3 regions of the Paenibacillus sp. S-12 genome follow, and region 1 is predicted to be linked to each of the others. Evidence: riboswitches for the same ligand, from Rfam matches in the RefSeq annotation. Region 1 holds a riboswitch; each other region holds the start of a gene.
What was found. Region 1 has a riboswitch for cyclic di-AMP ahead of NO352_RS11620 (3D domain-containing protein). Riboswitches for the same ligand answer to the same signal wherever they lie in the genome.

Region 2: it holds a riboswitch for cyclic di-AMP, as region 1 does, so the genes downstream of both, NO352_RS02345 (hypothetical protein) here and NO352_RS11620 (3D domain-containing protein) in region 1, are expected to answer to the same signal.
Region 3: it holds a riboswitch for cyclic di-AMP, as region 1 does, so the genes downstream of both, NO352_RS22435 (C40 family peptidase) here and NO352_RS11620 (3D domain-containing protein) in region 1, are expected to answer to the same signal.

Annotation. Positions count from the first base shown of each region.
Region 1 is NZ_JASIUF010000012.1:54,531-62,243, forward strand. Features, by position in the region: gene NO352_RS11605 (dihydroorotate dehydrogenase) at 1-659, opposite strand, end outside; gene NO352_RS11610 (dihydroorotate dehydrogenase electron transfer subunit) at 640-1,341, opposite strand; gene NO352_RS11615 (polysaccharide deacetylase family protein) at 1,729-2,877, shown strand; gene NO352_RS11620 (3D domain-containing protein) at 2,958-3,671, opposite strand; cyclic di-AMP (ydaO/yuaA leader) riboswitch at 3,674-3,842, opposite strand; gene NO352_RS11625 (amino acid ABC transporter ATP-binding protein) at 4,088-4,810, opposite strand; gene NO352_RS11630 (amino acid ABC transporter permease) at 4,803-5,459, opposite strand; gene NO352_RS11635 (transporter substrate-binding domain-containing protein) at 5,614-6,402, opposite strand; gene NO352_RS11640 (sensor histidine kinase) at 6,586-7,713, opposite strand, start outside.
Region 2 is NZ_JASIUF010000004.1:9,118-16,830, reverse strand. Features, by position in the region: gene kdpA (potassium-transporting ATPase subunit KdpA) at 1-1,175, opposite strand, end outside; gene kdpF (K(+)-transporting ATPase subunit F) at 1,230-1,307, opposite strand; cyclic di-AMP (ydaO/yuaA leader) riboswitch at 1,612-1,789, opposite strand; gene NO352_RS02345 (hypothetical protein) at 1,804-2,211, opposite strand; cyclic di-AMP (ydaO/yuaA leader) riboswitch at 2,282-2,472, opposite strand; gene NO352_RS02340 (hypothetical protein) at 2,865-3,236, shown strand; gene NO352_RS02335 (hypothetical protein) at 3,376-3,594, opposite strand; gene NO352_RS02330 (glycosyltransferase family 2 protein) at 3,646-5,034, opposite strand; gene rfbB (dTDP-glucose 4,6-dehydratase) at 5,118-6,110, opposite strand; gene NO352_RS02320 (sugar phosphate nucleotidyltransferase) at 6,107-6,838, opposite strand; gene NO352_RS02315 (WIAG-tail domain) at 7,069-7,713, opposite strand, start outside.
Region 3 is NZ_JASIUF010000024.1:39,505-47,217, forward strand. Features, by position in the region: gene NO352_RS22420 (sensor histidine kinase) at 1-889, shown strand, start outside; gene NO352_RS22425 (response regulator transcription factor) at 886-1,491, shown strand; gene NO352_RS22430 (hypothetical protein) at 1,663-2,184, shown strand; gene NO352_RS22435 (C40 family peptidase) at 2,483-2,962, opposite strand; cyclic di-AMP (ydaO/yuaA leader) riboswitch at 2,966-3,107, opposite strand; gene NO352_RS22440 (carbamoyl transferase) at 3,425-4,246, opposite strand; gene NO352_RS22445 (M1 family metallopeptidase) at 4,251-6,227, opposite strand; gene NO352_RS22450 (YwhD family protein) at 6,346-6,846, shown strand; gene NO352_RS22455 (NAD(P)-dependent malic enzyme) at 7,030-7,713, opposite strand, start outside.

The sequences.
Region 1 (7,713 bases):
GTATTTGAAAAAATGCTGCGACGCTGATAAATATCTATTTTCATGCCGGAGAACGTATTAACCAAGGAGACGCAGTCGGCTCCCTCATCCTCACACATGACTGCCATTTCTACAATATTTTCTGCGTTTGGAGACAGTTTCACAGCAAGAGGCAACGAGGTAACTTGACGAACCTCGCGAATAACCTCTCTTGCAACTTCTGTTTTAACACCGAAAGCAATTCCGCCTTCTTTTACATTTGGGCATGAAATGTTCAGTTCAATCATATCCACGGCCCGAACTTTTGCTTTTCGGCGCTCCTCAGCATCCTTCGTTATCTTCAGGGCCCCGATTACATATTCTTCAATGTTGCTGCCGCCCAGATTTGCGATTTTAACCGGTTCAATGGTCTCCCAAAATTTCATTTCTTCTGTCAGGAATGCATCGATGCCTGGATTTTCAAGTCCTACACTATTCATCATTCCGCCAGGTGTTTCCCATACTCTGGCACCGTTATTCCCCTTACGTGGATGGAGGGTAAGCCCTTTGCAGGAGATGCCGCCCAGCTTGTTGATATCATACAATTTGGCATATTCTTGTCCAAAGCCAAAAGTCCCCGATGCCATCACAATCGGATTGTTGAACGGAATTCCGGCCACATTACAAGCTAAGTTCCGCATGCCATTCCACCTCCTCCGCTAAAAATACAGGCCCGTCCGCACATACTTTGCGGTTGCCGTTTTTATTCATTACTGTGCACACATAACATGCTCCGATTCCACAAGCCATCCGTTTTTCAAAAGAAACATATACTTTCGTATCCAAGCCTTCTGCTTGTAAAGCGATCGCCTTCATCATACCGAGTGGACCGCAAACAAGCACATTGTCATACTTGCTCAAGTCAATGTCATCAAGCAGATTTCCGTTTACGCGAACCACTAATTCGTTTGCATATGGTTCGTAAACTTCCGTTAAATAAGATTGTCCTCGGAAGCCGAGATAAATATCCGGTTTATCCAGCTGCTTCGCTGTATACAATAAGGGTGCAATGCCTATACCGCCTCCGATTAGCGCAGTTCGTCCTTTAACGTGGGGGAAACCATTGCCGAACGGCCCTTCCAGCTGTATACGGTCTCCTTCACGAAGCTGTGCAAACAATCGTGTGCCTTCTCCTGCAATTTTGTACAGGAATTGAATGCGATCCCGCTCCAGATTACAAATACTGATTGGACGAGACAGAACGGGTGCCATATTCCAGGCTCGCAGCATATAGAATTGTCCCATTCTTGCTTGAAACTGACCCTCCACCGTCATGAGGTAAATGCCTTCAGAGATGCGTTCGTTGGAAAGAATCGTATACACAAGTATGCTCCTTTTTTCACGAGTAAGGATAGTCTGCATCCTTCTCACGTTATTATTGAGACGTGCAGATTCCTGCTCGTAAGAAAAGCCCCACCCTACTGTGGCGGCCCGATATGGCCTATTTAAAGCTTTTCTCACCTTTACAACTCTACTATGCCTGTTCTAAACCTCCCCCTACTGTGACACATATCACAAATCAGTCATCATTATGACAATGGTTTCGCAAATTTTCAGAATATTAGCAAGAAGTTACAAGTCGTGCTTGAAACAGCTGCCTGTACAATGAGATTAATTCCCTGTCACTGTTGAATGATGATTGGGGCATATTTCTTTACCCCCAAGGACATAACAAGAACATTGATGTCTACGGAATGGGGGAATGGCACTATGCGAAATAAACAAATTTGTTTATCTGTATTATCTTTGTGCTTGCTCGCAGTAGCTGGCTGCTTCGCTCGCCAACAGGAAGCGCCATCCATACCCAATCTTCCTCCGATCAAGCCCAATCAAACGCAATCAGAATCAATCCATTCATCAACTGAAAGCCTGTGGACGAAAGATCGCACTCATTCTGTCCCCCGCATTTTCAAGGCTGGATCAGAGACCACCCATTCTCAAAGCTACAATAGCTTACATGGGACAACTGGATTAGAAACGATTCATTTGCCAAAGTTCACCGTTACGACGGAGCAGACAGAACGCAAAGAACTGAAAAAGAAGCAGGCGCAATCTCATTCTAGACAACAAATAGAAAATGATTCGAATGCTCGCAAGCAAACTTGGCAAAAATCGAGCACATCTCAATCTGCAGCACAAACTTCGCAATCTTCACGTTCTAGCATGCATAAAATGAAGAAACGACAGCTCACAATTGCAGAGCTTAGGGTGAAGTATCCGCATATTTTCAAATTAAATGCAAAGCAACGTCGAGGCGAACGACAAGTTGCCCTTACCTTCGATGACGCACCAGATAATCGAATTACACCGCTTGTCTTGGATATATTGAAGGAGCACAATATACAAGCCACCTTCTTCCTTGTAGGCACTCGTGCCAAGGCATATCCGAAGTTGGTCGAACGTATGGTTCGCGAAGGCCATATCATCGGCAATCATTCGTACAACCATCCGTTGTTGACGAGGCTCACGCTTCCTGCCTTTGAGCATCAGTTAAAGGATACGGAACGGATTATTGAGCAGTCTATCGGATATAAACCGCGTTATTTCCGTCCGCCATATGGCGAGATAAATGAGGAGCAACTGCGATGGGCAGGAGATAACGGGTACTTGGTCGTCAATTGGGACGTAGATTCAAATGACTGGAGAGGTTTGAGCGCATCACACATATTGCAGAATGTCATGCGTGAAGTTCGTCCAGGCTCCATTATTTTGCAGCATGCAAGCGGTAGCACACAGAATGGGTATTTGCATGGAACCGTAAAGGCACTCCCTTCTATAATTAAGCAGTTAAGGGAGCGCCAATATGAATTCGTTACCTTACCGGATTTGCTTCAGGATCAGAAGGAGAAGAAGGAGTAAATAAAACAAGCCCCGCCGAATGGCGAGGCTTGTTATTCAATTGCTGGTATTAAGTATGATCTACTTTATAATAGTAGATATTATTTCAACACGTACACTTTTACGTCTTGCACGCCGAATGTGTTGCCTGTCTGTTTACTTACCGGTACAAAAATGTCAACCTTTTTCCCCTTGATTGCACCGCCGGTATCTGTAGCTACCGCAACCATTCCGCCTGTTGGCAAGTGTTTGAAATCATATCCCGTAATATACAATTTCGTACCCAGTGGAATGACTTTTGGATCCACTGCAACTGTACCAAGTTTCAATGCGTTGCCCAAAGCATCTACCGCACCCCATTTTCCGTTTTCACTCGGATGGGCCGTATATGCTGTAGCACGCATATTTAATGTCTTTTTATATGTTGCTGTACGTCCTGAGGACATTTGAACCACATTTTTAGGAGCAGCCTGTTGAACTGCCTTTTCATTATTTGAAGCCGAAGCCGTCTTCACTGCCTGTCCGTTATTATTTGCTCCACCCAAAGCATTACCGACTGGCATACCTTCCAATACAGACTTTTGAACAACAGGTCCTGGAAGCTCGATGGAAAGACCACCATACAAATTTTTAGGATTGATTGTCGGATTTGCCGACAATACAGATTCAACACTCATGTTGTATTTCTTAGCAATTGAATAAAACGTTTCTCCCTCTATTACCGTATAGGGCTCCGCCTGTGCCGGCAAAATTTGAAGAATGGACGCAAGTCCAAGTAAAGCAGCTGTAATCGTTACTGTAATTCTTTTACGCATGTTTTCCTCCTGTGCATTAGCCTGCGGGGTTAGTTGTCGGATTCGGGTCAAGGAGTTCCCCTACGCTATTCCATTTGCGGAATAAGCGATTCACCCCAAGGTGTTCGGTAAAATATTGAACACCGGTCAATAGTCCCCCGTACGGGTGTGTCGTTTCGGCTCGGATTGCATCATATCACAATTTTGTAACCTGTGCGCAGGAATATGATGGTAAGTTTCTGGAACCCGCGCCCCCCAATGGTTTGAAGCTTCGAAATTTTTTTATTTCATAACAAATTTGTAATCCCAGATGACATTTTTGTAATCTTTATAGACCTATCATAACACATATTTCTGATTTGTAAACGAAAACGCTTTCAAATGGACTTAACAAAAATAGGCACCCCTGATTTGGATGCCTTTGTGATGTAAGCTATTTATAAAACTCTACTTAAGAAATCTTTCGTTCTTGCATGTGCCGGCTGGTTGAAAAGCTGCTGTGGAGAGCCTTCCTCCACAATATTGCCGCCATCCATGAACAGAATCCGATCTCCCACCTCTCTTGCAAAGTTCATTTCATGAGTTACAATGACCATTGTCATTCCTTCTGCAGCTAATGATTTCATAACCTCAAGAACTTCACCAACCATCTCTGGATCTAACGCAGACGTTGGCTCATCGAACAACATTACATGAGGCTGCATAGCAAGCGCACGAGCAATGGCTATACGCTGCTTCTGTCCTCCGGACAGTTGTCTTGGATAAGCATTTGCCTTATCTGCCAGTCCAACCTTGCCAAGCAGTTCAATTGCCAGTTTTTTAGCATCGGCTTCAGGCACACTTTTGACCTTGATCGGTGCAAGTGCAATATTTTGGAGCACAGTCATATGAGGAAATAAGTTGAATGATTGAAAAACCATTCCCATTTTCTCACGTGTCTTATTTATATTATGTGACTTGTCCGTGATGCATTGACCTTCAAATAATATGTCACCTTTGGTTGGTGTTTCCAGCAAATTAATGCAACGAAGGAGCGTACTCTTTCCAGATCCACTTGGACCAATAACTACTACCACTTCACCGCGATCGATTGACAAGTTGACACCCTTTAAAATATCTAATTTACCATACGATTTGTGCAAATTCCGAATCTCAATCATGCTCGCTCAACTTCCTTTCCAAACGTGCTACCACTTTCGATAATGTAAAGGTTAAAATCAGGTAGATACATGCCGCTCCCAGCAGCGGCCCCATAGCCGAATAGATTTTGGCACGGATGATGTTTGTCTCAAACATCAAGTCCGCAATCCCGATCGTACTTACAATCGAAGTTTCCTTAATGATCGTAATAAATTCGTTCCCAATCGCCGGTATAACGTTGCGAAATGCTTGTGGAAGGACGATCAGCCGCATTCCCATCGACTTGGACATGCCGAGTGAACGAGCTGCTTCCAACTGTCCATGGTCAATAGATTGAATGCCTGCTCGGAAGATTTCAGCCAGATACGCTCCACTATTCAAGGAGAGGGCAATTGCCCCAGATGTCAAAGCCGTAAACTCTACACCATATTCCGCGAGACCATAATGAATGATGAATAATTGTACAAGCAGTGGTGTTCCACGGAATACTTCAATATAAGTCACTGCAAACCATTTCAGCGGCTTAATTTTCGACATTCGCATTAGTACAATGGTGACACCCAATAACAGCCCGAATAAGACAGATATCGCGGACAACAGCACCGTAATGCCAGCACCAGATACAAACCCTAATTTATATTTCCATAACATGTCGATCCAATCGAACATGACAACCTACCCCTTCCCTACGCATAACGGCTCATAATCTGTATTTCTTCTATAATAAAGAGAAAACGCCCCTCACTGGTTGGATTCCCAAGAGGAGCGAACACGTCACATACGTAAAAGCATTGACCGTCATTGTTAAGCGACAGCCGCTGTTTTATTGCTGTTCCGCCAGTTGTACCGCTTGTGTAATATATTCGTCCAGTTTCCCCTGCTGCTTCAAGCGTTCAAGCGTTTTATTCACTTCATCGCGCAGCTTCACGCTGCCCTTGCGAACACCGATCACATACCCTTCGCTCGCTGGCTTCAGCTCAACAGGCGCGACAGCAACCTCCTTGCGGTTTGCCGCAAATGCAGCTGCTACAGGCTTCTCAACGACAACCGCTTCTAAGCGATTTGCTTCCAACGCCAGCACGAGATCATTTACTTTATCCAGCATTTCCTTCTTTGCATCTGGAATTTGCTGTATGACATTCTCGAATGTCGATCCGAGCTGTACGCCAACTTTTAGTCCCTTCAAATCCTCAGGTGTCTTGTACTTGTCCTTATCAGCTGCACGTACAATGACTCCAGCTTCCGCCAAATAATAGGGTGTAGAGAATTCCATTGCGTTTTCCCGTTCAGGCGAAGGATCCAACCCCGCGATGGCAATGTCGATCTTGCCTGTTTTTAATTCCTCAGGCAGCGTCGTTAAAGATGTATCCTTAATCTCTAACTCTACGCCCAAATCCTTCGCAATTTCCTTTGCTATCTCAATATCGAATCCGACAATTTGATCCTTGCCGTCTACCGTTTTGCGAAATTCAAATGGTGGATAGTCAGCACTCGTGCCAAGTACCAGTTTCTTATTTTCTTGAACAGTTGCTAGACGGTCTTCTTTAGCACCGCAGCCAACTAATAAGGATAAAATGAGTGTGCATGCCGCAACAATTTTCAGTGATTTCATATCCTTCAACCCCGCTCATCATTTATGTGATTTCCCCGCTCGCAATTGGTGAGGTAACATCATTATACACATATATGCATAGTTATACAACCATTTTTTCGCAGGCTCATTACAACAAAATAGAGTAATAGTGCATAATTCTTTCATTTTATAATACATCGGTCAATTATGGTAATATAGAGGCTACAAATCATTCTTTTTTTGAGTTAGTGGCAAACGGATGGTAATCAAGGTTCGTCCCGGTGAGGATTGAATGACCAGTTGCCCTTCATGGCGCTCCACAATGCTGTAGCAAATGGACAATCCGAGCCCAGTCCCCTTTTCCTTCGTTGTGACAAATGGGGTACCTGCTGTATGCAATACATCTTGTGTAAAGCCAGGACCTTCATCTTCCACCTCTAGAACTACTGTGCCCTCTTCAGAACGAGTCCGAATGGTAAGAACCTGATTTTCATCCATTGCCTCAAGGCCATTACGGATGAGATTATGCAGAAGCTGCCTAATCTCCTTCTCATCCATTTCCATTTGAGGAACCAGAGCTAGATCCAATCGAATATCCTGGCAGCTCGCGGATGCTGTCGCTTGAACCAGCGGGTATAATTGTCTAATGATTTCATTCATACAATGGGGGCGGAACTGAGCAATCTTATGTTTGGCCAGGGACAAATATTCAGTAATGATCGAATTTGCACGCTCAATTTCCTCCAACATCGTATGAAAGTAAAGATGTTCATTCGCATGCTCCGGTTTATTGCGCAGAAGCTGCAAAAATCCCTTTATAGTCGTTAGCGGGTTCCGTATTTCATGACCGATTGCAGCAGCCATCTCCCCCACAACCTGCAAAGCGCTCATACGCTTTATTTCCTGTTCCATCTTAGCCTTCTGACGCAATGCTTCGCTCATTCGATTCATATCAGAGCCAAGCATGCAAAATTCGTTATTTGAGTCGATGCAAACTGTACCTTCATAGTTCCCGTTTGCAATTCGGTGTGAGGCACTCACTAATTGATCCAGCGGAAATACGATCAGTCTGCGTATCCACCAGTTCATAAGGAAATAAATCGCTACAATATTAACGCTAATCGTGGTCAGTGTGACAATCCATACATGAATAAGTACATTGTTGATTACACTCGCAGGCAGCATAATCATCGCTCTCCAGTTCGCTTCCTCCAGCGTTACAGAACTTACATACATTGAATTTCCATGATAATCATCCAAAATAAAGGCATCCTGTTGATCTCCTAATTTGCGCAGCAAAGAAACTGCATCTTCATTAAGATCAGTGTATATATTGTCATAAACGCTTCT
Region 2 (7,713 bases), on a different contig from region 1:
ACGGCAATCATGACGTACAGCAGCACATTCATAAAGCCTGCACCAACACCGCCGAATACGGTGTTCAGCATCATATTCGCCATCGGGATCAAGCCGCCAAGCGGTGTCAGCGTATCATGCATATTATTGACGCCGCCCGTCTCTGATGCAGTCGTAACGACCGAATATAGCGAGGATTGAGCAACGCCAATGCGTACTTCTTTCCCTTCCATGCTGCCAGGTCCGCTTAATCCCGCAGCGTTCAATACCGGATTCCCCATATATTCCGCCGTAAGAGAGGAACTAAGCATAATTAGGAACAGGATCGCCATCGAGACGAATAGAACTCGTCCTTCCTTCTTGTTGCCGACCATACGGCTGTAGGTAAATGGAAGTCCTGTACACAGCATTAGCATGAGTAAAATATGAATTAAATTCGTCACACCATTCGGATTCTCAAATGGATGAGCAGAGTTCGCTCCAAAGTGGCCGCCACCATTGTTGCCAAGCTCCTTAATCGACATCATAGCTCCTACAGGGCCAAGCGGAATGTGCTGCTCTGCTCCTTCAACAGTTACTGCACTTTCCATTGGACTTAAGGATTGCGGTACCCCATTCCAGATGAACAGCACACTGGCAACGATCGCAATTGGCAGGAAAATACGCGTAATCGAACGTACAAGGTCTGCCAAGAAATTGCCGAGCGGTTTGCCAGTCAAACCGCGAATAATCGCCATCACTGCCGCAAGAGCTGTAGCAGGAGACGTGAACATTAAGAAAATAATGCCCATCATTTGCGACAGCAGGGACAGCCCACTTTCACCGCTGTAGTGCTGCAAGTTCGTATTCGCCATGAAGCTGATCGCCGTATTGAATGCCACTCCCGGTTCCATGCCCGGAATCCCATTCGGATTAAGCGGCAATACCCCTTGAAGGCGGAATATTGCATATGTCACCACAATCATCAGCACGTTGGTGGCAACTGCCGTAAAGGCGTATGCCTTCCAGCTTTGCGATTTGTCCTTAATGCCGAAACATGTAAATAAAAATCGATCTATCGGCCCAAATACAGAGTCCAGCGGTCTTGGAGCTCCGCTATTATCAAACACCCCTGCCATATATATTCCGATCGGACGCGCTATCGCCAAGGCAAGCAATAAGGTAATTCCAATGGCGATCCATTCGATTGCACTCATCGTTCCGTTCCACCCTTCTCTAATGTACAAATATCAACAATGATTCTGCCTAAACTAAAATCGTTCCGGCTTGACTAAGGCATATAACAAGTAAATGAACAAAGCCGTAATCAAGGTGAATAAGACGATCATCATGAGCGATCACCTCGTTCTTCCACTTCCGCCTTGCACCAATGGAGAATTCCCAATACGCTCAGTCCAAGCAGCGCGATAAGAATCATCATGACTGCATCAAACATTGTCCCTTCCTCCTCCTGAATAAGGTTCTCATCTTACAGGCAATGCTGCCGCGATCCCGTTCTTATCAAGCCTTATTGGCTCAATAAGAACGCGCAGGCAACACAAAAAGCCACACGGAAAGAGGGACCCTTTCCGTGTGGCTTCACTCACGCATTGTCAAATAAACGTACGCGTAATTGTTCCACGACGAAATAAAGGCTGCCTCCTTGGACGCTTACGAGGTTAGCTGACGGATTCGGGCGCGAAGAGTCGCCCTACCAGCCAGGAACGGATTCCTGTGCCGGATTCACCCCTTGCGCGAACTGTAAATGTACAGTTGGCGCACGAACGTTGGTTCCCCCGTTCCCATGAATGGGATTCAGCGGTGAGCATTGCCTATATGGATAAATTAGATGATATCAGATAGTAAAAATGATACTTGATCCGATTGCGTATAAATGACGTAATTCGCACCAAGCAATCGGTAAATCGACTGCGGATGATGACGCTTCGTTACGATTGTGATCGGCTCCGTCGTCCATTGTCGGCATATTTGAAGCAGCCGGCAGGATAGTGCAAAGCTTTGTTCAAATACATAGATTCGGCCAATTGGAACATGAGGCACAGCCCACGCCTTCGGCTCCGTCGTATTGATTCGACATACCGGAGTAACTCCAATACCTTCCAATCGCTTCGCCAACCGTCCATTATGGGCGATACCCGCTATCGAATATCCTGCTCCTTTCAATTGGCGTATAAAGTCAATTCCCATCTCACAGCCTGCGAACACTGCAATGACCCGGTCCGCATCGTACATATCCATTTCCTCCTGTTCATCTGTCCGAAGCCCTGCTTGCAAGAAAGAGGTACGTCGCCATCTGATCAGGCGCGCCTCTCCCGTACGCTTACGAGGTTAGCTGACGGATTCGGGCGCGAAGAGTCGCCCTACCAGCCAGGAATCGATTCCTGTACCGGATTCACCCCATGCGAACGTTGGCTGCTGACTATTACTCAGCTCTGCATTCGCTTTATTGGTTCCCCCGCTTCCGCTTTCTGCGCAATTCAGCGATTGAGACGCAACGGATATCGTTGTTGTTGCTGAACTGAATCTTACGCCTTTCCCCCTCCTGCTGTAAATGAAATGAAAACCATAATTTCTCCATTTCCAAGCAATTGTGATGAACTAATCCCATCTTATCTCTCATTACAGCCTTATTACCTCGCAATTTCTCCACTTTGCTTGTACGGCGATGATTTCATGAGAAAAACAAAGAAATTTAAATAAATACCCGTATGTAAACGCTTTGCTTGACAATTCATTTCAAAATCATGGATTGGCATCTATTTACAATCTTTGTGCCAAAAGGTAGGATACGCAATACGATCGAATGGCTTTCCCATTGCCGTCGGTACAGACAGATTCAATGCATATGTGTAGCGCTTCAATACAAATACAGGAGGATGGACAGAATGTCATACGCAGAGCTTGGCGAGTCCCAAAAATACAAGCTTACAGAACAATGGAAAATTTGGAACGACCTGCATGGCGAACAGCTATTCCAGCCGCAAGATACACAAATTTATATATCTGACGAGCTTGTTTTTGTTCGAATGAAGCCCGCTCAGCTCCATGCCGACTACATGCCTAGCAGGATCAATAAGCACTTACTCCAACGGGCGCAGCGCGCCTTTTCCCAGTGGGAGCAGCAGCAGCGCGGCATCATGTGGGAATCAATTATTCCCCGCGCCCTAGGAGTTCATATTGCACGCATGTGGCTTTCCATGCCTTTGCAAGGAGGTTCTACGTTGGATGTCATTCAGCTTGAGGTGCGGCCAAAATAAGAGATCGTTACAATTAGGGAGATGTTGAAAACAGCGAAATTCGCAATTCAAAAGGGGATGCCATCACCGAAGACTTTATGTCATAAAACACAAAAAACAGCCCTCCTCTTGCTTCGCAAGCGTCAGACTGTCTTTGATCCTATACTTGATTGGAATATATCAGGTGATGGCCATCTTCGAACCCCTTGGCAAACCCGGCTTCGAAGCCATCTCGATACGCAGTTGCTTCAGCTCCCTTATAAATGTTCGAATGCGTCTTCTTTGTCAGCTTAGATTTTCGGTGTCGAATACGTTGCTTCAGTCCCGACAATTGTCTATCCGTTTGTCGGATTTTCCGTATCCGCTTCATTTTATCCAATCGTGTTCTCCCCCTTTCTGCCGCCATTCAACTGCTGCTTAACGGACTCATTTATAACAGATGCAAATGAATTTCTGGAGCTGCCATAATGGGGAGCCCTTCCTCAAGGGCTTCCTTGTCGATCTCGGTACGCTCCACTACTTTCTCAGTCAATTCCCAGCGCGTTAAAGCATGCTCACTCATGAATTCCCTGTATAGATCCCCTTGTCGTTGATAATACCTTCCGGATTCTGTAGTAAACACACTGCCCTCCGCGATTCCCCCATCTTCTGTATGTGATTCCTTCCATTTCTTCGTCACGCTTTCCGCGTCTACCGTTGATCCTGTCGGCCATCCCCTCAGATCAACCTGACTTACGCTTACGATCGGGATGGTTAGGTTCCCTTCAACCGGATGCTTGGTACCCTGTTCAATCCAATAGACAGTCTCTGACAATCCCGCCACAGCCACATGAGTCGGATAGAATGTCTGGCAGCGTTCACCGTTTTGTTTGCCATAACGTTCACGAACACGATGCATCCAATTATAAGGGTTCCGCCACTTTTTCTGGAACAGACTTGCATAATTATCATTTGTGGATTGAGATTGATCCCCAGATGCAGTTGTCCCTTTACTGACAACCTGATATATGCATGTATCCTGAGCGACGACTAGCTTCCGACCACTAAGCCTGATTCGGACATTGTAATCCTCGACCTCATAATATACATGACCATAGCCCTCGTCAAAATAGCCAGTCTCTTCAAATAAGCTACGACGGAACAATAAACAACCGCTTTCCAAATGATCAGCACTGTTCCATTTACTAGGATCCAAAACAGGGCTAGTGGATTCTGAATGATAGTGATGCAAATTTTCCATCTGTTCATCGGTATCCGCAAGCTGCTGCTTCTCATCCAGAACGTACGTCACTGGGCCAACCATTCCAATCTCAAGATCACTATTCAGACATGCCAGCATTTTCGTCAGCCAATTGGATGTAACGAACGTGTCTGGGTTCAAAATACATATCGACGTGCCTTTTGACATCATCAATCCTGTATTCACAGCACCAGCAAATCCTCTAACTTTCTCATGAATATAAAACCGAAATTGTCCGGATTTCTTATTCAAAAAAGCAGATGTACCATCCGTAGACGCATTGTCAACGACGATAATCTCATAAGGCACTTCCGTATAGGCGCGTATGCTGTCTACACACTGTTCAAGAACATCCACCTGATTGTAAGTAGGTATGATTATACTCGTACCCTCAAACTGCTCACCATACTTCTCCTGTCCAGCTTGAAGACCTTCTATATATCCGAGCGAATAGCCGTATTCATAACGTTCAGTCAGCCTTTCACCCTTGCGCTTTCCTAGTAAATGGCGAGCTATTCGCTGGCCTTGAGCCTTTGTCTGCCGAGATGTTCGCGGCAACGGTCGGCGTTTTTTGAACATATCTATTCGGCCCCTCTTTCTATCGTTTTACCAATTGTCACTCTTGTTCGTTGAAGGCAGCCGCTGCTTGCTTGAACCAAAAACTAGCGGCTTTCTAAATACGCATTAGAGCGCACTCGCTCACACCATGCTTGATTCGATACATACCATGCAACCGTCTGGCGCATCCCCTGTTCAAGCTCAATTTGGGGACGCCAGCCTAATTCTCGCTCACTTTTACTAGGGTCAATAGCATACCTCTTGTCATGTCCTGGACGATCCGAAGTAAACGTAATAAGAGATTCCGGCTTATTAAGCACTTGAAGGATCATCCTCACGACATCCAGATTCGTCCGTTCATTATGACCACCTATGTTGTATACCTCACCGACTTTGCCCACTCGCAAAGCAAAATCAATCGCAGTGCAATGATCTGTCACATGCAGCCAATCCCGTACATTTGATCCGTCTCCATAGATAGGAATCGGCTCGTCATGCAATGCCCGCAAAATGATAGTCGGAATCAGCTTCTCCGGAAATTGCCGCGGTCCATAGTTGTTCGAGCAGCGTGTAATAACAACAGGCAGTCCATACGTCTGCCCATACGCGCGGGCAAGCAAATCGGAGCCGGCCTTGGATGCGGAGTAGGGGCTATTAGGTGCAAGTGGCGACTCTTCCGTGAAACACCCGGTATCCTCAAGCGATCCATACACTTCATCTGTGGAGACATGGATAAACTTCGAGACTCTGTGCCGTTTGGCAGCCTCCAGCAGTTGAAACGTCCCCCATACATTCGTTCGAACAAACGCCTCTGGATCAGCTATACTTCGGTCAACATGGGATTCTGCCGCAAAATGCACAACCGCATCGTAAGCCGTTTCAGCGAAAATACGCTCCAGTTGCACGTGATTTGTAATGTCTGCCTTAACGAACCGATAGCGCTCAGAAGACGACACCTCTTCCAAGTTATCAGGATTGCCTGCATACGTCAGAACGTCCAGATTCGTAATGCGTAAGTTGCTATATTGGGACAGCATGTAGAGGATAAAATTGCTCCCGATAAATCCCATGCCGCCTGTTACCAGCACATGCGTCATAACTGCACCTCCCATAGCTGCTGCGATGCCTCAGACAAGGAATCAAATGTCCCCGCATCGATCCACCATTTCTCCAGCAAATTGTAATGCAGCTTGCCAGCTTGGGCGTAACAGTTGTTCACGTCTGTAATTTCCAGTTCTCCTCTGGTAGAAGGGGCGATCGACCGAATGTGCTCAAATACATGAGTGTCATACATGTAAATGCCGGTTACACAATAAGAGGAAGCAGGGACTTTCGGCTTCTCAACGATTCTTACAATGCGATCCTGGCGCTCCTTATCGAAAATCGGTACGCCATATCGATGCGGATCCTTGACCTTCTTAAGCAAAATACGCGCTTCCCCAAGATCCTGATTGCGATATTCGTCTACATAAGGCGTTAAATTATCCAAAAATAAATTGTCTCCTAACAAGACAACGAATTTTTCATCTGGCGGAAGATAGGGCTCTGCTAGCGACAGCGCCTGTGCAATGCCTCCTGCCTCTTCTTGAACTGCATACGTAATATTGACCCCCATGGATTGTCCGCTTCCGTAATATTCGGTATATAGCGCAGCTGACGTTTTGCCGATGACCATGAAAATATCCGTGATACCCGCTGAGCGAAGACGCTCAATCGCATAACTGACCATAGGATGCTTCCCAACGGGTATTAAGTGCTTATTGATCAGCTTCGTCAATGGATAGAGGCGTGTCCCCGTGCCTCCAGCCAAAATGATGCCCTTCATTACATACACCCTCCCTGAGTGGAACATATAGAAATGAGCTCTCACGTCATAGATTTTACTCATCGTTCGTGTTCAATTGTGACATGTGCGGAAAGTCCATTATATGTGGGAACAATTTGTCATGTGAGTAGATGTTGGTTGGCAAGGATAGAACGCAACCGCCAGCTGCCGCAGATGGAGCTGACGGTTCCGGTAAGCTGGGAATATGGGAGTATCACACTCCGTTACTCCTACCCAATTGCTATCCAAGACACCAATCCATTCGGATGTGGGCTAATGCGTGTTCGCATAATTTCGATAATGGCGTGATCAGTGGATTGGGATTTCATTACGGCGTAACATGCAGAATGATTCGTCATCGCTACCAGTACATAATTCTCATTTTGATAGGGTTCATCAAATGAAATACGCAATTCGATCATCTCATCAAGATCTCGGAATGAAAATGGCACCGTGCCAAATTGCTGCAGAGCGGCAGTATGAGTCGATGAGGCTCGAATTGGTGTAAATGCACAATGTTCTGTTGTGATTACGCCAGGAGTGATATCCGCTGAGCCAATTAACGGTTGCTCAGATATTTTGGAATCCCACGTTTCGGATAACATAAGAAACAGTTCCTCATCCAAATGCTCGACACTTATTACTCCCGACGCCAGATGATCACGCTCAATCGACTGTGCTTGAATATGCGATCCACTGACTGCATGCGGAGCAATATGGTGCTGTTGAACCGATTCTACTGCTAGATGATACGGATGCACGGATCCCTCTGACAGATGATTCGGGTGCACGGCTCCCTCTGACAGATGATGCGGATGCACGGATCCTTCGGCCAAATGACTCGGATGCACGGCTCCCTCTGCTAGATGATGCGG
Region 3 (7,713 bases), on a different contig from region 1:
GCAAAAAACAACAGTTATTTTGGGTATAGCTGCTGTCATGACAGTAGGCATTATAATAGGGTTATTTCAACGCTTGGATACCATAACCGTATGGTCTTCCCTGCATACGCTGTTGTTGCCGCCTTTGTTCGGTATCCTATTCATGCCGTTCATCATGCAGGCAGCAGGGCAGTACAAGCAGATGGCGGAACGATTGCAGGCTGCTACGTCACAGCTTGAGCGAATGGCACAGCAGGAAGAGAGACAGCGCATTGCGCGGGAATTGCATGATACACTTGGACATACGTTGTCTTTAATTACGCTGAAGAGTGAAGTGACAGAAAAGCTGATTACACGTAATCCGGAGCGGGCAATTGCAGAAGCGAGGGAAATTCGGGAAACCTCGCGTGCGGCGTTGAAGCAGATGCGTCAGCTCGTAACTGAGATGAAGATCGTTAAGCTTGCAGAGGAATACGAACATGGCAGACAACTTTGCGCAGCTGCAGGAATAGAACTGAGCTTTCAGGAACGTGGAGAGGGTATCGCCCAACCTGCTACAGTCTCAACTATGGTATCCCGATTGCCGCTGTCGGCTCTGCAGGAAACGATTCTAGCCATGTGCTTTCGGGAAACGTTAACGAATGTTGTGAGGCACAGCCAAGCCAAGTGCTGTACTGTATTGCTTGAAGTTGAGGAGTCCTTAGTACGATTGAATATTGCAGATAACGGTGTAGGTATTAATGAGCATCAGCTTAAGCAATCAAGTGGGACGGGCATGGCAGGTCTCAGGCAGCGTCTGCAGCTTGTAGATGGAACACTTGTGGTAGATTCCGCCCCTCACAAAGGGACGGCATTATCGTTAGTTATACCTCGCGTTATTCGTGATGGGAAGGAGAGAGAAGGGCAATGATCCGAGTAATACTTGGAGAAGATCAGCAGATGCTGCGCAGTGCATTAGCCACCTTATTGTCCCTTGAAGGTGATATCGAAGTGGTTGGTCAAGCGGAGAATGGAAAAGTTGCGCTGGAATTAATAGAGGAGCTGCATCCCGATATTGCTGTATTGGATATTGAAATGCCGCTCATGACGGGGCTGGATGTTGCGGATGCGGTCAAGAAAAAAGGATGGGCATGCCGAATCATTATGCTGACAACATTTGCTCGCTCGGGCTATCTCCAGCGTGCAATGGCATCCAGTGTAGGGGGGTATTTACTTAAGGACAGCCCAAGTGATGAATTGTCGGATGCCATTCGCAAAGTATACGCGGGCAAGCGGGTGATGAGTCCCGAATTGACACTAGCGGCTTGGGAGGATCCTTGCCCTTTGTCTCCAAGGGAGAAGGAAGTGCTGAAACTTGCAGAAGAAGGGCAGTCCATGCAGGATATTAGTGCAAAGTTGTTCTTGTCCTACGGAACGGTACGCAATTATATGTCAGATGCGCTCAGTAAAGTCGGAGCGGGCACGCGAATTGAGGCCATTCGAATTGCGCGGGAAAAAGGCTGGCTGGACTAAATAAACAACTGGATGTACAAGATACAGGGCGGCGTGGACGTGAGACGTTTCCTGCAAGTCTTGTCTTATTCAGGTGTGACCCACCATAAACGAATATTTAGCTCATTTTCAGTTTCATTTCAGGATTAACGAACATACTATAGCCATCCCTTACATAAGGAGGTGGAACCAATGAAACGCAATTCAACCGTAGCAGCATGGACATGTCTGATGCTTCTGTTGATGGCATCGCCTGCAGCAGCGCAAAGCAGCAATGGGGAAAATGCTGTGTCAGATAAGGCCAAAGGCCAGACTGCCGTAAGTGTAGCCGCAACGAAGGTAGGACAGTCCAATGCGAAGCAGCAGGATTCGGAGACAGACAAGCAGTTAGAGCAGATACAAGCTCAGATGAAAGAGCTCCGTACAGAAATGAAACAGCTTCATGAGAAAAAGGTTCAATTGCTCGCCAAGAAGCATGGCATTTCGACAGAAGGGAAAAGCAGCAAGCAAATTCGTCAGGAACTGCGTGAGAAATTGGGCATAAAAGGACGACTGTTCCACGAGAAACATCACGATAACGGGAAGCCTGTCGAGGATCGTCAAACGCAGCTTCAGCATGAGGAAGAAAAGCATAAGGCAGCAGCAGACGCAGATGGGCTCACACCAGAAGAGATAAAGGCGAAATTCCAAGAATTAAACGGGTCAGCCAAATAAGTGTGCAGCGCCGATACAAGTATGCTGAATATCCAGATTTTAAATATTGGGACATGCGCGGCAGCGTATGTCCCTGTGTTATATAGGCTAGGAAATTGTGCAGAAACCAAAAGGTAATGATTTCGTAAATATATATAGAAGCATGAATCATTGGCATGCAGAGCTGCATAGGATAAAGGAGCCGAAATGTTACGGATGCGAGGGGATTAAATGAAACAACCCGACGAAAAGGCGCGTAGCGCTTCTCATCGGGTTATGCAGTCGTTCAATAATATTAAGAGTGCAGGAAACTAGTAAGCTATTTATCGTCTGTAGCAATAGACGAAAAGTCATTCTCGCTCAAAACTCGACGAGCACCTACATAGCGCTTCTCGTAGTAGTCCATGCTTAGGCTGTCGATGCGCGTACCCTTGCTAGTCGAAGCGTGTGCGAATTTGTTATCGCCTACGTAAATACCGACATGAGATACACCGTTGCCGCCGCTTGTGTCAAAGAAAACTAGGTCTCCTGGACGAAGCTCGTCTTTGCTTACTTTGTCGCCAGAGTCGAATTGCGACGAAGATGTGCGAGGGAGATCAATTTCGAACTTTTTGAACACGTACTTGGTAAATCCAGAGCAATCAAAGCCACTCGTTGATGTTCCACCATACTTGTACGAAATGCCTAGCAAACCGTCAATCGTGTTGTCCATTTTGGATGCTGCGAATGTGCTTCCCGCTCCGAGCGATGTAAACAAAACGCTCAGCCCGAGTACCGCTGTAACTAGCTTCTTCTTCAAAGGGAAAGCTCCTTCCGTGCCTGCGAGGTTAGCTGGAGGGTTCGGTTGAAGGACCCCTATGATCCCTGTGTTTCAAGATCAATTCACCCGTAAAAACTGGTTCCCCCGCTTTCCGGACTATCCGGAAATTCGGCAATCTGGTTTTGGGATATGTATTGCTGCGTGCGATAGTAACAATTTTGCAAGAGTTAGTGCCGCTTTCATGACAAAGTTGTAATAAATCTAGATTTATTGTAACAGACGATTTTTCCTTTGACAAATATTTTTTGTCCTTGACACGAAAAAAACTTGTCAAATCAGCGTTATTTTTCGCTGATAGACAAGTTTTTTATTTTTCTTATGCTGCTGTGCATCATTTCATCGTAACGCCTTGTAACTTTTGTAATGTTATCACTTCATGATGTCCTTATTTTCATTCCTATCTATTCATTACTTCTTGATCTATTGCTTCATTTATTTTGTTTATTTCATTTGCTGTTCAGCTTCCTGCCATACCGCATGACGAGCAGATAATCCCCACATTTTCAGCATAGTCATAATTGCAGGCAGCGCCTGTTGAATAATGAGTGCGGTAATGCCTGTGAACATTGCGGCAGCGGATGTAGACATAATGCCTATTCCAATTGTAGTTCCGATAAATATTAGAGATAGCCCGAGGATGGGCAGCAGGCGCCGCGTACCAGCCGTCACAGAGCGAATTAATGGTGTATCTGATGCGGCACCAAAGTTCAGGAACAGGAAAAGTTGGTGAACGAGCCAGCCGCCAATAAGCCAAGCGATTGCAAAGGGGGCTATGGCCATAAGCAAGGAAGTAAGAGAATTCGATGTTGACAGTGCATTCGCAGTATAGGGAACGAACCATATGGCAGGGATCGTGATGAGGAGAACTTCTAACAAATATAGGACAAGCATGGGCTTCCATACAAGCTTGATACCTTGAAAGAAGGCCAGCCCCTGCTGCTTGGGACGTGACATAGCATGGAATACGCCCGCATGAATAAAGGGCGTAAGCAGCAAATGGATGGCGATGAAGCCGATAAGGGCCCAAAAGTATGGCATATAGTCATTTGTCTTCATTAGATGGAATTGGCTTTCTGTTAGAAAGAGCTGCTTGCTCATTTCAGTAGGTGCAGGATCTGGGTAGCGGCGCAGGATAGGCGTCACGATTCCATCGACGAAACGGTAGAGGAAGAACCCCCATAACAGTTGGTACAAAAATAGAATAATCCAAATGTAAATATGATCTTTGCACCAATTCCAGCCTGATCGAACATAGGTTTTCACGCGATCACCACCCCAGAATGTTCGTAATTGCTTCGATTACCTTGATAACGGACAAGTTAACCCGCGTACGAATAGGTTCGTCGACATGAGCACGCATGTAATTGTTGATATGCTTGTTTTCGACGACAATAGTGTACAGTGGATCGACCATTACCCAGCTAAGCGGTGTTTTATGGGTTATCGTATACTGAATTCGATCTCCTTCTCCATTCCATGACTTGCGTGTTGTAGTTCCATCGGTAAATCCAAACACGATTGGAATAGAAGGATAATTGGCTCCCAGCTTGCGAATGTGAACAGTCGCTTCATATTTGATAGAGCCATTTGCTTCAATCGTACGAGATTCAATATTTTCTACAGCGAAGTCTGCCATTTGACCGTTGTACACATATTGTTGGAAGAAATCAATCCACTTGCGATTCGTTACCTGTTCAACGACGCGCTGGAAATCGGCTGTTGTTGGATGCTTGAAACGATATTTCTGCGTATAGGTTTTCATGATGCGGTTCATCATCTTTTCTCCAACCTGCTTCTCAATAGCGAGAAGAACCAGCTTGGCACGCATGTACACATTTTCCGCGTAATGATCTTGGTTGTTGTATCGCCAAGCTTCCAGCTTGAGTGGAGCCGGATCTGTAATATAGCTCGCTTGTACCGCATTATTAGGATGTACGCCGAATTCCTGTTCCATCAGCTTATCTTCCGCATAGGAAGTAAAACCTTCATCAAGCCAAGCTTCTTCAAATTCATTAGACGCAAGAATTCCATAGAAATATTGATGCCCAATTTCATGAATGACGGTTCGCTCCAAGTCATAGCCTGGACTCTCATCTTCTGCCCCAAACGCTGTTATCAAGGTTGGATACTCCATACCGCCGGCTCCATTACCTGCCTTAGGTGGAACGACAATGGACAAGGTGGAATAAGGATATTTGCCGTACCATTCGCTGAACTTCGATAATGCGGTCTTGGCAGCGTAGAAATATCGTTCCTTCAAATCCTTATGCTTCGGATCCAAATACAGCTTGATTCGAACTCCTGGAACTTGGCTGGAGGAGAATGGTTCTTCAAAATAAACAAATTTCGGAGAGGCTGACCACGCAAAGTCATGGACGTCATCTGCATAGAATTGATACGATTTTTTCCCGTCCGCAATAACGGGCGTCTTTGTTGGAAATCCAGTTGCAGCAACGATGTAATTGTCAGGCACTTGAATACGCACACTGTAAATGCCGTAATTCGAGTAGAATTCTGAATTGCCATGATATTGGTGAAGATTCCATCCATCGGAGGATCGCCCGCGAACACCTGCTTTTTCAAATGCAGCAATCTTCGGGAACCATTGGCCGGCCATCACAAAATCATCGGCATGACCCATACGTGCAAATACTTTTGGAAGCTTGACTTCGAACTCCATGCGAAGCGTAACTTTTTCCTGACTGCGTACGGGCTTCGTAAGTCGCAGCTTCATGAGTGTTTCGTCCTTCGAATTGCCGTCATCCGGTTGTACGAATTGTGTGCGGTTCATTAAGGACATGCCGTCAACCGTGGATAACGATTTTAACGTCATACCGCCATATCCGTCGGCTGGCAACCTGTCTTCACGCAATCTTCCTCCAGACTCCTTCATGAAGGTCGTGTCCGGCGAACGGAATGCGTTCGGATAAAAATGGAAGTATAATTCATTTACAGTTGCTTTCCCGGGATTGGTCCAAGTGACTGTTTGCTTGCCGATCAGCGTGTGAGTGGACTCGTCCAGCTTAACTTCAATATGATATTCGGCAATACGTTCACTTAGCACCTCCACACTGGGAGTCTCCACAGCTTGCTGCGTGATTGGTTCCTGAACCGCCTGTTTATTCACCTCGGGTCCAAGTGATGGGACGGATCCAGACGGCCAGAACCAAACGAGGAGGAAGCTGCAGGCGGCTAAGAGCAAGGCAGTGAATAAGAGCCGGCGATATACATTGCTTCGGGTCATACGTTTTTAACCTCCCGTTGACAAGCATCTACAGCATGTATATGTTGGCTTTTTGCAGATTATTAGCTAAAATGAAAATGATTTTGAGTTCGTGGGCAAGGAAGGAGTGTACAGTGGAATGGAATCTTCAGATAAGAAAGTTAAGAAGCCGCTGGCTTTGAATGTCATGAGCAGTGGTAAGCATAAAGGATTTGGTTCGGGCAGTATCGATCTGAACAATGTCTCGCCTGTCATCATCGATGAAGGGAAGGCGTACATTGATTTGGGAGCGATGCATGCGAAGAGTAAGGTGGAGCGTGGCATTAAGTTCTCTACTAATAAGGAAGATGTTCCGAACGGACGGCAATGCTGGATCGTATGGGTTGCTGTTGACCGTTCACCAGAAGGTGCGTTCTATGGCGGCTTGGCGGCTTGTGAAATGCTGATTGATGCGGAGGCTAAGCGCGGCTGGAAGATGCTCGCTGATCATGTTAATCGCATGGATTACGCGATGAAGCGCCGTGTGCTCGTCGATGAGCTGAATGCAGAGGATAAGGCTGCGCTGCGTGAGTTGCTTATGACACACAATGCAGAATGGTGGGAACGTACGCCAGAAGAAGTGAAGGAACAGTTATCTTAGTAATAATGGCTTATAAAAGAAGGCCGCTATGCCGATCTCAGGATCAGTACAGCGGCCTTCTTTTATATAACTGTATATAGTGAGTTATCTATCGATAAAGATAGGGCTACATGCTCTATTTAGCTTTACTTAATCATCTAAGGTGATACCCGTTGCTCCAACTAAGGAAAGGTATTAATACGCTTAGACACGGTATATTGGCATCTTGTCCACCCGCGCGGCTCCTGTCTCGATAGCAACCTGTGCAATCGCAGAAGCAACGCTAGGTACAACTCGCTTATCGAGCGGATTCGGAATGATGTAGGTTGGGCTGAGCTCGGCATCCGTTACAATTGCTGCAATGCCGCGGGCTGCCGCCAGCTTCATGTCATCTGTAATGTCGGTAGCGCGAACGTCGAGCGCACCACGGAAGATGCCAGGGAATGCAAGCAGGTTGTTCACTTGGTTCGGGAAGTCGGAACGACCCGTACAAACTACCGCTGCTCCAGCCGCGAGCGCTTCGTCCGGGAAGATTTCCGGAGTTGGATTCGCCATGGCAAAAATAATCGGCTTCTCGTTCATTGAACGAACATGTTCCTGTGTAAGCACCTTGGGTGCGGATACACCGATAAATACGTCTGCCCCGCGTACGGCTTCGGTCAGTGTACCGCGAATATGTTCGCGATTCGTTACCATCGCCATGTCTGCTTGCGCAGGATTCATCCATTCCTCTCCCTCACAAACTACGCCCTTTAAATCCACAAGGGACACATGCTGAACACCTGCCTTCAGCAGCAGCTTCGCGATAGCAATACCAGCAGAACCAGCACCGTTAATCACGGCGCGAATGTTCGACATTTGTTTGTGTACGACTTTCAGCGCATTCAT